2 regions of the Lactobacillus gasseri ATCC 33323 genome follow, and region 2 is predicted to be linked to the other one. Evidence: predicted binding sites of a transcription regulator. Region 2 holds the regulator's gene; the other holds the start of a gene.
What was found. The regulator LexA, encoded in region 2, represses DNA repair genes until DNA is damaged. The targets are predictions, from matches to a motif close to CNAACANNTGTTNG.
Positions count from the first base shown of each region.

Region 1: the regulator LexA is predicted to act here: its motif matches at 2,842-2,855, upstream of recA (recombinase RecA).

Region 1 is NC_008530.1:1,333,407-1,338,696, forward strand. It holds gene rny (ribonuclease Y) at 1-1,553, opposite strand, end outside; gene recA (recombinase RecA) at 1,681-2,775, opposite strand; gene pgsA (CDP-diacylglycerol--glycerol-3-phosphate 3-phosphatidyltransferase) at 2,938-3,501, opposite strand; gene LGAS_RS06580 (helix-turn-helix domain-containing protein) at 3,501-4,523, opposite strand; gene ymfI (elongation factor P 5-aminopentanone reductase) at 4,582-5,290, opposite strand, start outside.
Region 2 is NC_008530.1:772,316-777,605, reverse strand. It holds gene LGAS_RS03920 (ABC transporter ATP-binding protein) at 1-1,439, opposite strand, end outside; gene LGAS_RS03915 (ABC transporter ATP-binding protein) at 1,429-3,195, opposite strand; gene LGAS_RS03910 (YneF family protein) at 3,273-3,494, opposite strand; gene LGAS_RS03905 (DUF896 domain-containing protein) at 3,567-3,815, opposite strand; gene lexA (transcriptional repressor LexA) at 3,954-4,577, shown strand; gene LGAS_RS03895 (uracil-DNA glycosylase) at 4,626-5,261, opposite strand; gene LGAS_RS03890 (bis(5'-nucleosyl)-tetraphosphatase) at 5,245-5,290, opposite strand, start outside.

The DNA.
Region 1 (5,290 bases), 560 kb from region 2:
TCTTGTTCAATTTGGTTTTTAATGTCATGAGCAAGAATAGTAGTTCGAGCATCCGAAATTTTATCAGGCTCGACCATCACTCTTATTTCACGACCTGCTTGAATTGCATATGCTTGCTTTACACCAATATGTCCTTTAGCTATTGTTTCCAGTTGCTCTAAACGACGAATATAATTTTCTAGGGATTCGCTTCTAGCGCCTGGACGAGCTGAAGAAATTGTATCAGCAGCCACAACTAGTTCTGCAATAAATGATAATTTAGGAACATCATCGTGGTGAGCAGCAATCGCATTCACAACCAAATCTGGTTCATGATACTTCCGTGCAAGTTCAACACCAATTTCTACATGGGATCCTTCAATTTCATGATCAATTGATTTCCCAATATCGTGTAATAATCCCGCGCGTACCGCTATTTTTTCGTCTAAACCAAGTTCAGCAGCCATAACACCAGTTAATTTACCCACCTCAATAGAATGAGATAAAACATTTTGTCCATAAGACGTACGATACTTTAAGCGTCCCAAAATTTTTACTAATTCTGGATGCATCTTATGAATTCCAAGCTCCATTAAAGCGCTCTCTCCAGCTTCGTAAATATCATCATTCACTTCTTTACGAGCTCGATCAACCATTTCTTCAATCCGTGCTGGGTGAATCCGGCCATCCTTAATCAAACGCTCTAATGCTCTTTTCGCAATTTCACGTCTAATTGGATCAAAACCACTTAAGACCACTACATCCGGTGTATCATCAATAATCACATCTACACCAGTTAAAGCCTCAAATGAGCGAATATTCCTACCTTCACGACCGATGATACGACCTTTCATATCATCGTTTGGTAAATTAACTACTGAAACAGTCTTTTCAGAAACTGTATCAGCTGCACTACTTTGAATTGCATCGACAATTACTTTACGAGCAAAATGATCTGCTTTTGCCTTAGCAAGTTGATTACTTTCTTCAATCATTTCTGCTCTCTCTTTAACCAATTGGTCAGAAAGCTTATCTAAAACGATCTTTTTAGCATCTTCTTGACTTAACTCTGCAACTTCATAGAGCTTCTGCTCTCGCTCGGTCACTAATTGATCAGCTCTTTTTTCTTTTTCTAAAACTTGAGCCTGCAATTTTTTAATTTGGTTTTCCTTTTGTGTGAGTTGTGAATCTTTTTGATCCAACAAACTATCTTTATGATCAATAGCATCTTCACGTTGCAGTAAGCGATTTTCTTGTCGAGAAACTTCTTGTCGCCGCTCATTCAATTCATTATCTACTCTTTCACGATAATGATGAATTTCTTCTTGGGCTTCCAAGATTTTCTCTTTTTTCGCATCAGCTGCGGCTTTCTTCATTGCTTCTTGTTGAGAAGCAAGATCAGCCTCTACAGCTTTAGCCTTACTTTCTGCATCTGCCAAGATGTGTTTTGCATCATGGGCTGCATTCTGAGCTTGAGTCTCCCATTTATTCTTACGAAGACTATAACCCGCACAACCTCCAACTAAGACAGAAACAATAGCGACAGCAACAGGAACTAAAATTGTATTTATCATATCTTTTACTATCGCCTTTTTTATAGAATTATTTCACACATTATTAATAATAAAAGTATCCGGAAGTGATGTCAATCATACAAAAAACCTTGACTTTTAAAAGCCAAGGTTTAATTGTATTTGTTTACTAGTTTTTTTTGCTTTTCTCATTGGAAGCATCATCTTTTGCGGCTGCTGCTTCCTTCTCCTGCTTTATTTTTTCGGGGTTTTCACGTTCTTCAATAGCTTTAGCATCAATTCCATATGCTTTACGTACTTTTTCTTTCACTTCATCGTACACATCTGGGTGCTCTTCAAGATACTGCTTAGCATTCTCACGCCCTTGACCAATTCGATCATCACCATATGAATACCAAGAACCAGCTTTCTTAATGATATCCTTGTCAGCAGCCATATCAATCAATTCACCAGTTTGAGAAATTCCTTTACCGTACATGATATCAACTTCTGCCACTTTAAATGGTGGAGCAACCTTGTTCTTAACAACCTTTAGCTTAACGCGGTTACCAATTACATCAGATCCTTGCTTGATCTGTTCCGCACGACGAACTTCTAATCGAATAGTAGAATAGAACTTTAAAGCACGACCACCAGGGGTAGTTTCTGGATTTCCAAACATAACACCAACTTTTTCACGAATTTGGTTAATGAAAACAGCAATTGTCTTCGTTTTAGAAATATTTCCAGAAAGTTTACGCAAGGCCTGACTCATTAATCTTGCCTGTAAACCAACATGAGAGTCTCCCATATCTCCATCAATTTCAGCCCGTGGTACCAAAGCAGCAACTGAATCCACAACCAAAATATCAATTGCACCACTGGCAATCAAAGTATCTGCAATTTGCAAACCTTCTTCACCAGTATTTGGTTGAGATAAAATTAATGAATCAATATCTACACCTAACGCCTCAGCATAAGCTGGATCCATAGCATTTTCAGCATCAATGTATGCAGCTGTTCCTCCACGTTTTTGGACTTCTGCAACAGCGTGAAGTGCTACAGTGGTTTTACCAGAACTTTCTGGTCCATATACTTCAATAATTCGTCCACGTGGATAACCACCAACTCCAAGAGCAGCATCCAAAGCTAGTGAACCGGAAGGAATAGTGGAAATTTGAGTGTCTACTTTTTCACCCATACGCATAACTGCGCCTTTTCCAAAGTCTTTTTCAATCTTCTTTAAGGCAATATCTAAGGCCTTCTTTTTATCATCTTTAGCCAAATCTCTTCCTCCTTATTCATTTACAATAATTATACTTGGTTTGACTACCTAAAAGCAAGAGAAATACGAACTGACGTTCAATTATTATATTCCTCTAATTTTTATTACGCAAAGTAACTTTATTTTTTTCAAAAAAAAGAAGCATCTCTGCTTCTTTTCGTTTTAAATTTCGCCTTTAAATACATCGCCACTTTGCTTAAAGTAATCATAACCTGAATAGATTGTAAAGATTAAGCAAATATACAATAAAATAGTACCGATGAAGTAAACATCACCAAGCAATAGGAAAATAATAGACAACATTTGCGTAGTTGTTTTAATCTTACCTGGCATTTTAGCTGCTAAAACTTGACCTTTATTCTCAGCCAAAATCAAGCGCAAACCAGTAACAGCTAACTCGCGGCAAACAATAATAGCCACTACCCATGCAGGAGCTAGATTTAAAGAAATTAAAAATACAAAAGCAGTCATTGTTAGCATCTTATCTGCTAATGGGTCAGCAAATTTTCCAAAATTGGTAACCAAATTTCTAGAACGAGCGATATGTCCATCTAAAAAGTCAGTTATTGATGCCACTGCAAAAATCACTGCAGCTAATACATGAGACCAGTAAATATGTGCACCTAAAATAGTTGCACCACCAGCAGGCCAGTTAAAGATTAAAACTAGCATAAAAACTGGAATCATAAAAATTCTAAACATAGTTAATTTATTTGGTAAATTCATTAACGGTTACTTTGACCTCCATTATTTTGATTGGTATTCGTTTGCCCTTGAGTGTTTTGAGTGTTTTGAGTACCTTGTCTATTTTGCGTATTTTGATTTTGTTGTGTTTGTGTATTCACATTATTAGTAGAACTTTGGCTAGTAGAACTACTTTGCTGAGTATTAGTACTTTGACTATTTTGTCCAGTAAAAGTAAATCTTATAGTCATTGGTGAAGCAGGATTAGTCGAATTACGTGCATTCACCTTCTTACCAGCTAAAGTTAAAGTAGTCGAAACGCTATTACCCATTTGTACAGAAACATTATTTACATTCTGCGGTAATTGAATTGAATGCTTACCACTTGCCTTTAATGTTCCTTGCCAAACTGAAGAACCATTAACTAAAATTTGTGCCCAAACTTCATTCTTAGTCGTTCCTAAAGTTAAAGTACGGTCATTCTTCATTCCGCTAACTCGATAACTATTATTACCTAAACTAACAATTTTAACTTCTGAAGTCTTAGCTTTTGGAGTTGATTTCTTCTTTGATGAAGTTTTAGATTTTGAAGATTTAATACGAGAAGAAGAAACAGTTACATTCTCAGCTTGATTTGCTGATTGTTGATTAGTTCCAGTAAAGAAACGAGTATAAACAATATAAACTACTAAAATTACTAAAACAACACCAACTACGGTTGCAATCTGAGGCAAGTAACTACGCCACATCCCTTTACGACTATTTGTAGTTTCTTTAATTTTTTCACTTTTATTGTCGATGGAATTTTCAACGTATTCTTCAGGCTTTGCTTCAGGAACCTCTGATTTATAGTCCGCTAATAGTTCTTTACCATTAAGACCAACTACATCGGCAAATTGTCTAATAAAGGCTCTAACATAAAAATCTCCTGGCAATTGATCAAAATCATTATTTTCAATTGCTGTAAGATATCTACGCTGGATCTTTGTTATTTTTTCAACATCTTCAATTGACATGCCCTTTGCCTTACGAGCACTGCGTAATTTATCTCCAATATCTGCCATAATATCCTCTCAACTTTTTGCAATAATTCAAATATGAGTATACCAAACTAATCAACCATTAAACAAGCCAGCCACCATCAACATAAATAGTTTGACCAGTCAAATAATCTGACCGTTCATCAAGTAAGCTTTCTACCCAAAAGACGATATCTCTAGGTTTAGCTAATCTCCCGGCAGGAATTTCATTTTTTACTTCGTTTAAAGTTTCTGCGTCAAAAATTGCGTTCATTGGTGTATCAACTGCCCCAGGAGCAATTACATTTACTGTTAAATGAGCTGATGCAACTTCTCGTGCATATCCTTGCGCAAAGCTAGATAAACCACCCTTGCTGGCACTATACACGCTCTCTAACGCACTTGCTTGGCCACCATATACCGAACCAATAAAGATGATACGTCCATGTTTTCTTTTTAAAAGCTGTGATTCTAAAAGAGAAGTGATCTTTATTGGCGCTAATAAATTAATTTGCATAATTTTTTCTATTTGAGTTAATTCTTGACTACCAAGGAATTGGTAATTAGTTATTCCTTGAGTAAAAATAGCAGCACTTATTGGTAAAAGGCTTGCAATGGTAGTTTTAATTACTTTATCTTCAGCCAAGAAATCTAACTTTAAAGGAAAAAATTCTTGATTTGGATACTTATCAATAAATTCTGCTACCATTTTTTCAGCTTCTTGACTGCTATGATTAAAGTGGATGTATAAAGACCAACCTTTTGCAGCAAGGTGGGCTGCAATGGCCTTGCCAATTCCTCCTGTTGCGCCA
Region 2 (5,290 bases):
GGCATCTTTTCGATAAAAGAATCAGCTTGAACTGCTTTAGCTGCTTTTTTAATTTGTTGATCAGTAATTTGATCATTATATAAACGAATATTTGAAGAAATATCGCCATAAAACATGAACGGTTCCTGTAAAACCAACCCTAATTTTTTGCGTAATTCTTTTTTCGAAAACTTTCTAATATCAATATCATCAATTAAGACTTGTCCACTACCAAATTCATAAAATCTCATCATCACGTTGATGATCGAACTTTTTCCTGATCCAGTATGACCAACAATTCCTAGAGTCTCACCAGGATTAACTACAAAAGATACATTATGCAAAATCTCATGCTTGCCATCATAAGAAAAACTAACATTTTTAAATTCAATCTTGCCTTTAGAGATTACTGCATTTTTATCATCTTCTTGCTTAGGCTCATATTCTGTTTCATCCATAATTCGAAAAATACGTTTTCCGGCCACAATTCCATCTTGAAAGAAAGTCATTCGATCCATCATAGTAGAAATTGGATTAAAGAACTGCTGTACATATTGAGAAAATGCATAAACAATTCCAGCTGGAACAAAGGTCTTTTGAAGTGGAAAGCCAAAGTACATTAAGACTAGTGCTAATGCTAAAGAATAAAGCAAACTAGTCATTGGAGACAACAATAGTGAGTTGACCCTAATCATGTTAAAGCGAGTTTTCATCAATGTGCCATTTTCATTTTCAAAATGATTAGTCATTCTTTTTTCTTGCTTAAATTGCTGAATTAAGGATACACCTTCTATCGACTCATTTAAATTCGTATTAATCCGGCTTAAGCGTTCACGAAAACCACGATATAATTTTGAGCTTTTCTGCGTATAAATCCAAAAAACAAAACCTAAAATTGGCAAAAATAATAGCACGATCAAAGCGGCAACTTTATTGGTCACATACATTGCTACAAAAGCAGTTACTAATGAGAAGACCCCAATAACTACCTGACAAAGTACTCCCAAGAAATCGCTCAAAGTCATCGTATCATTAGTAACTCTTGAAACAATTGAACCAGCTGGAGTCTGATCAAAATATCGCATCCCTAGGCTGTGAAGCTTATGATACAAATCTTTTCTGACACTCTCAAGCGTCTTTTCAGCACCAAGGGCATACAAATACTGGTACACGAATTGAAGAAGCGCCTTAATAATTGTTCCTAGCCCATACAACAAGCCAGCCCAAATAATAATTTGAACTGTTGCTTTTTGTTTAATCAAATAATTATCTAAGAAAAATTGCAGCCCTCTCGGCAAAAGCATATTAATTACACTTACTAAGAAAGCCCCAAAAACGGCGATCCCCATCTCAACTTTAAAAGGTTTAACATATTTTAAAACACGTTTAAAAATCTGAACTTGTTCTTTAAACGGTATTGCCTTTGACCAAACTGATTTAGTTTCTTCATTATTGCCCATCTACTTCACCCACCTTTGCTTGTAATTCTTGTTTACGCCACATTTCAGCATACCAACCATCTTGGGCCAGTAGCTCATCATGCTTTCCTCTTTCAACAATTTTTCCATTCTTTAGAACTAGAATTAAATCAGCATCCATTACTGAAGTTAAACGGTGTGCCGCAATCAATGTCTTTTTTCCTTTTCTCTCAGATCTAAGTGAATCCAAAATAGCAGTTTCTGTTTTCGCATCAACTGCTGAAAGAGCATCGTCCAAAATCAAAATCGGACTTTCTTTTAATAATGCTCTAGCAATTGATAACCGTTGCTTTTGTCCACCAGACAAGGAAACACCGTTTTCTCCAACTAAAGTTTGATAACCCGCTGGCATCTGCATAATATCATCATGTAAATCACTCTTTTGAGCTGCAGATTCTATTTTACTTTTAGCTGCGTCTTGATCTGAAAATGCAATATTCTTTTCAATTGAAGTAGAAAATAAAAAGTTATTCTGCGGTACATAAGAAATTTCATTTAACAATAATTTTAGCGGAATATTTCGAATGTCATGTCCGCCTAAAGTTATTTTGCCCTGATAGCGATCGAATTCTCTAAGTAAAAGCTCAATAATTGTAGTTTTACCAGCTCCAACCTTACCAACTAATCCTAATGTTTGTCCTGGTTTTAAGGTGAAATCAATATTTTGTAAGACGGGTATTTCCTTTTCATCAGGATAAGAAAAAGATTGAATATCATATTTCAGATCACCTTGAATATCTTTAGCCGTTAAACTTTGATCAGCGTTTTCATCTGTAATTTGCGGTCTTTCATATAAGAGACGTTCAACACGATCATAAGAAGCTGATCCTCTTTCTAAAATATTAAATAAATAACCAATCGCAAACATTGGCCAAACCATATTGGAAATATAAGCAATAAATGAGACTAACTGTCCGACCGATAAAGTATGATTTGTTACTAATAAACCACCATAAATAATTGTAATTACATAAGTGGCCCCAATAATTAAGGTTCCTAGTGGATCAAACATTGAATCCCATTTAAAAACTTTCTTATTGATCTGAATAGTTTCATCTACCATTTTGTTAAAGGCGGCAGAATCCTGCTTACTTTCGCCAAATGCTTTCAATACTTTAATTCCAGAAACAGATTCTTGAGTTTTATTATTTAAACGAGAAAATGCCGCCTGTGACTTATCAAAACTATAATGAAGTTTATCTCCTAATTTCCAAGCACCTAAAGCAAGAAAAGGAAGCGGCAAAAGTGCAATAATTGTTAAGCGAAAGTCTGTAAAGATAATCATTGCAATCATCGTTGTTCCACCAGTGACTAATGAGTCGACTAAAGTTAAAATACCGTCTCCCGCAACATTTTGAATAGAATTAATATCATTTGTTGCATGCGCCATCAAGTCACCAGTCCGGTGTCTTTGATAAAAAGTTCGATCCATTACCATAAAATGTTTAAATAAACGTGACCGCATTTGCCTTTCTAATTCAGCAGCACCACCCCAAATCTGCTTACGCCAAAAGTAACGTAATAAATACAAAACAATTGCAGCTGCAACAACCGCTAAAATTAGAGCGCCGTATTCGCCCCAACTAATTGATCCCTTATCTAGTTGATCCGCCATCAATCCTAAAATTCTCGGAGGTACTAAATTTGCGATCGAAGTTAAAGCCAAAAAACTAATTCCAATAATATATCTCTTTTTTTCTTGCTTAAAAAACCAGCCCAATTTGCTGAAAATATTCATCTTTTCACCTCACAATATACAAAAAAACAGAGGAAACCGGTCCTCTGTCTATTACCAAATATTAGTAAAGTAAGCTACTACTTTTGTTGTTGATGCTTCATCATATTCATAACTTGATTAAGCTTCTTAGTGGATGGTTTTTGTCCCATTTGCGCCATCATAGCTGCAATCATATCTTCACTAATAGGAGGATTGTCTTGGAAATACTTCTTCATGTATGCACGAGCACCGTAAAATCCGCCGACAAGACCGATTAATAATGCGATAATAATAAGAAAAATTGCTAAACCTAAATTCATTTCCCAAAAACCTCCGAAAATTAATGTACTTTTTCAGCATACCAAAAAAACAGCTATTTTTAAAGTAGAAGATTAATCTTTTCTTAATCCTTTACGACGTTGTGCCTCTTTTGCTTTTTCTGAGGTTACTTCTTTACCATTTTCATCAATAACTACCGTGTCTTCTAATTGCTGTCTAAAGCCTGCACGGAAGTTTTCTAGAAAAGCGGATCTTAATTTCTTTCGTTCTTCCACTTCACCAGGAGTTAATTCACGTTCTCTACTAATTTTAGTTAGCTCATTAATTCTTTTAATCAGCTTTTCCTCTTCTTTTTTATCCATAAATAAACACCTCACTAAACAATGTTAGTTTACCTTAATTATAGCAATAAAAAAAGACTCAACTACCAAGAACGCCTGTTTGCTGAGATAAAGTTTTTTTGTTAGAATACTAGTAAGTAACTATATGGAGAAAAAATTATGACTGAACCACATGCAAATAAACAATTAGAAATTTTACGTTTTATTTACGATACTGTTGAAGAACGAGCTTTTCCACCTACAGTTAGAGAAATCTGTAGTGCAGTTGATCTTTCATCAACTTCAACTGTTCATGGTCATTTAGCTCGCCTTGAAAAGAAAGGATATATTTTAAAAGACGCCACTAAACCAAGAGCAATTGAAGTAACTGAAAAAGGACGAGAAGCTTTAGGAATTAAACCTAAAGATATTCCAATTGTTGGCGTAGTGACTGCTGGTCAGCCAATTTTAGCGGTTCAGGATATCGATGAATATTTTCCTCTTCCACCCGATCTTGAAAATGATGCTGGCGAACTTTTCATGTTACGCGTTCATGGTGAATCAATGATTAATGCTGGGATCCTAAACGGTGATCATGTAATTGTGCGCAAGCAATCTAGTGCAAATAATGGCGAAATAGTGGTTGCTATGACTGAAGATAACGAAGCAACAGTTAAGAGGTTCTTTAAAGAGGATGGATATTACCGTTTACAACCTGAGAATGACACTATGGATCCAATTATTTTACCTGTGGTTCAAATTTTAGGTAAAGTTGTCGGTCTATATCGTAACAATATTGATTAAAAAAACTGGTCAGGAAATTAATTCCTACCAGTTTTTATTTTTTCTAACTTAAATTAAAGGTTTTACATTTAACCAATCTTGAGCAATTATATCGGTAAGTTTTCGATTATAAAAAACTGCTGCCGGGTGATACTGCGGTACTACCGTATACTTTTCTTTAGACCAAACATAGCCATCCTTTTTATCGTTTAATTCTAAAATCGAGGTATTTTTAATAATTTTACCATGTACTTTACTAATTTCATATTTATGGTCAAGTAATCGGCTCAAAGCAGTCGTACCCACGGTTACAATAACTTTAGGTTGAGCATATCGCAACTCGAAATCTAATAAAGGAGCATGCGCTAAAATTTCTTTTTTAGTTGGTTTTCGATTAGGGTATTTTGTGACTTCTTTATTTTCTTTCTTACTAAATACCTTCTTCACGCTATAAGGTCGACTTCTTACTGCGCTAGTAATATAGACATCTTCTCGTTTTAAGCCAATTGAAGCTAACGACTTCATTAATTCTTTTCCGGAAGCACCATGAAAAGGAATCAGTGACTCTATTTCTTCTCTTCCTGGCGCTTCACCAATAATCATTAATTTAGGATGAGCTGGACCAGCTCCAAAATTGATTCCTTCTAATCTCATCCCTTTTGATCTTTCCTTGACTTCAGCTAATAACTTATCTGGATATTTCATTTTTAATATAGTCCTGCGCTTTTCTTAAA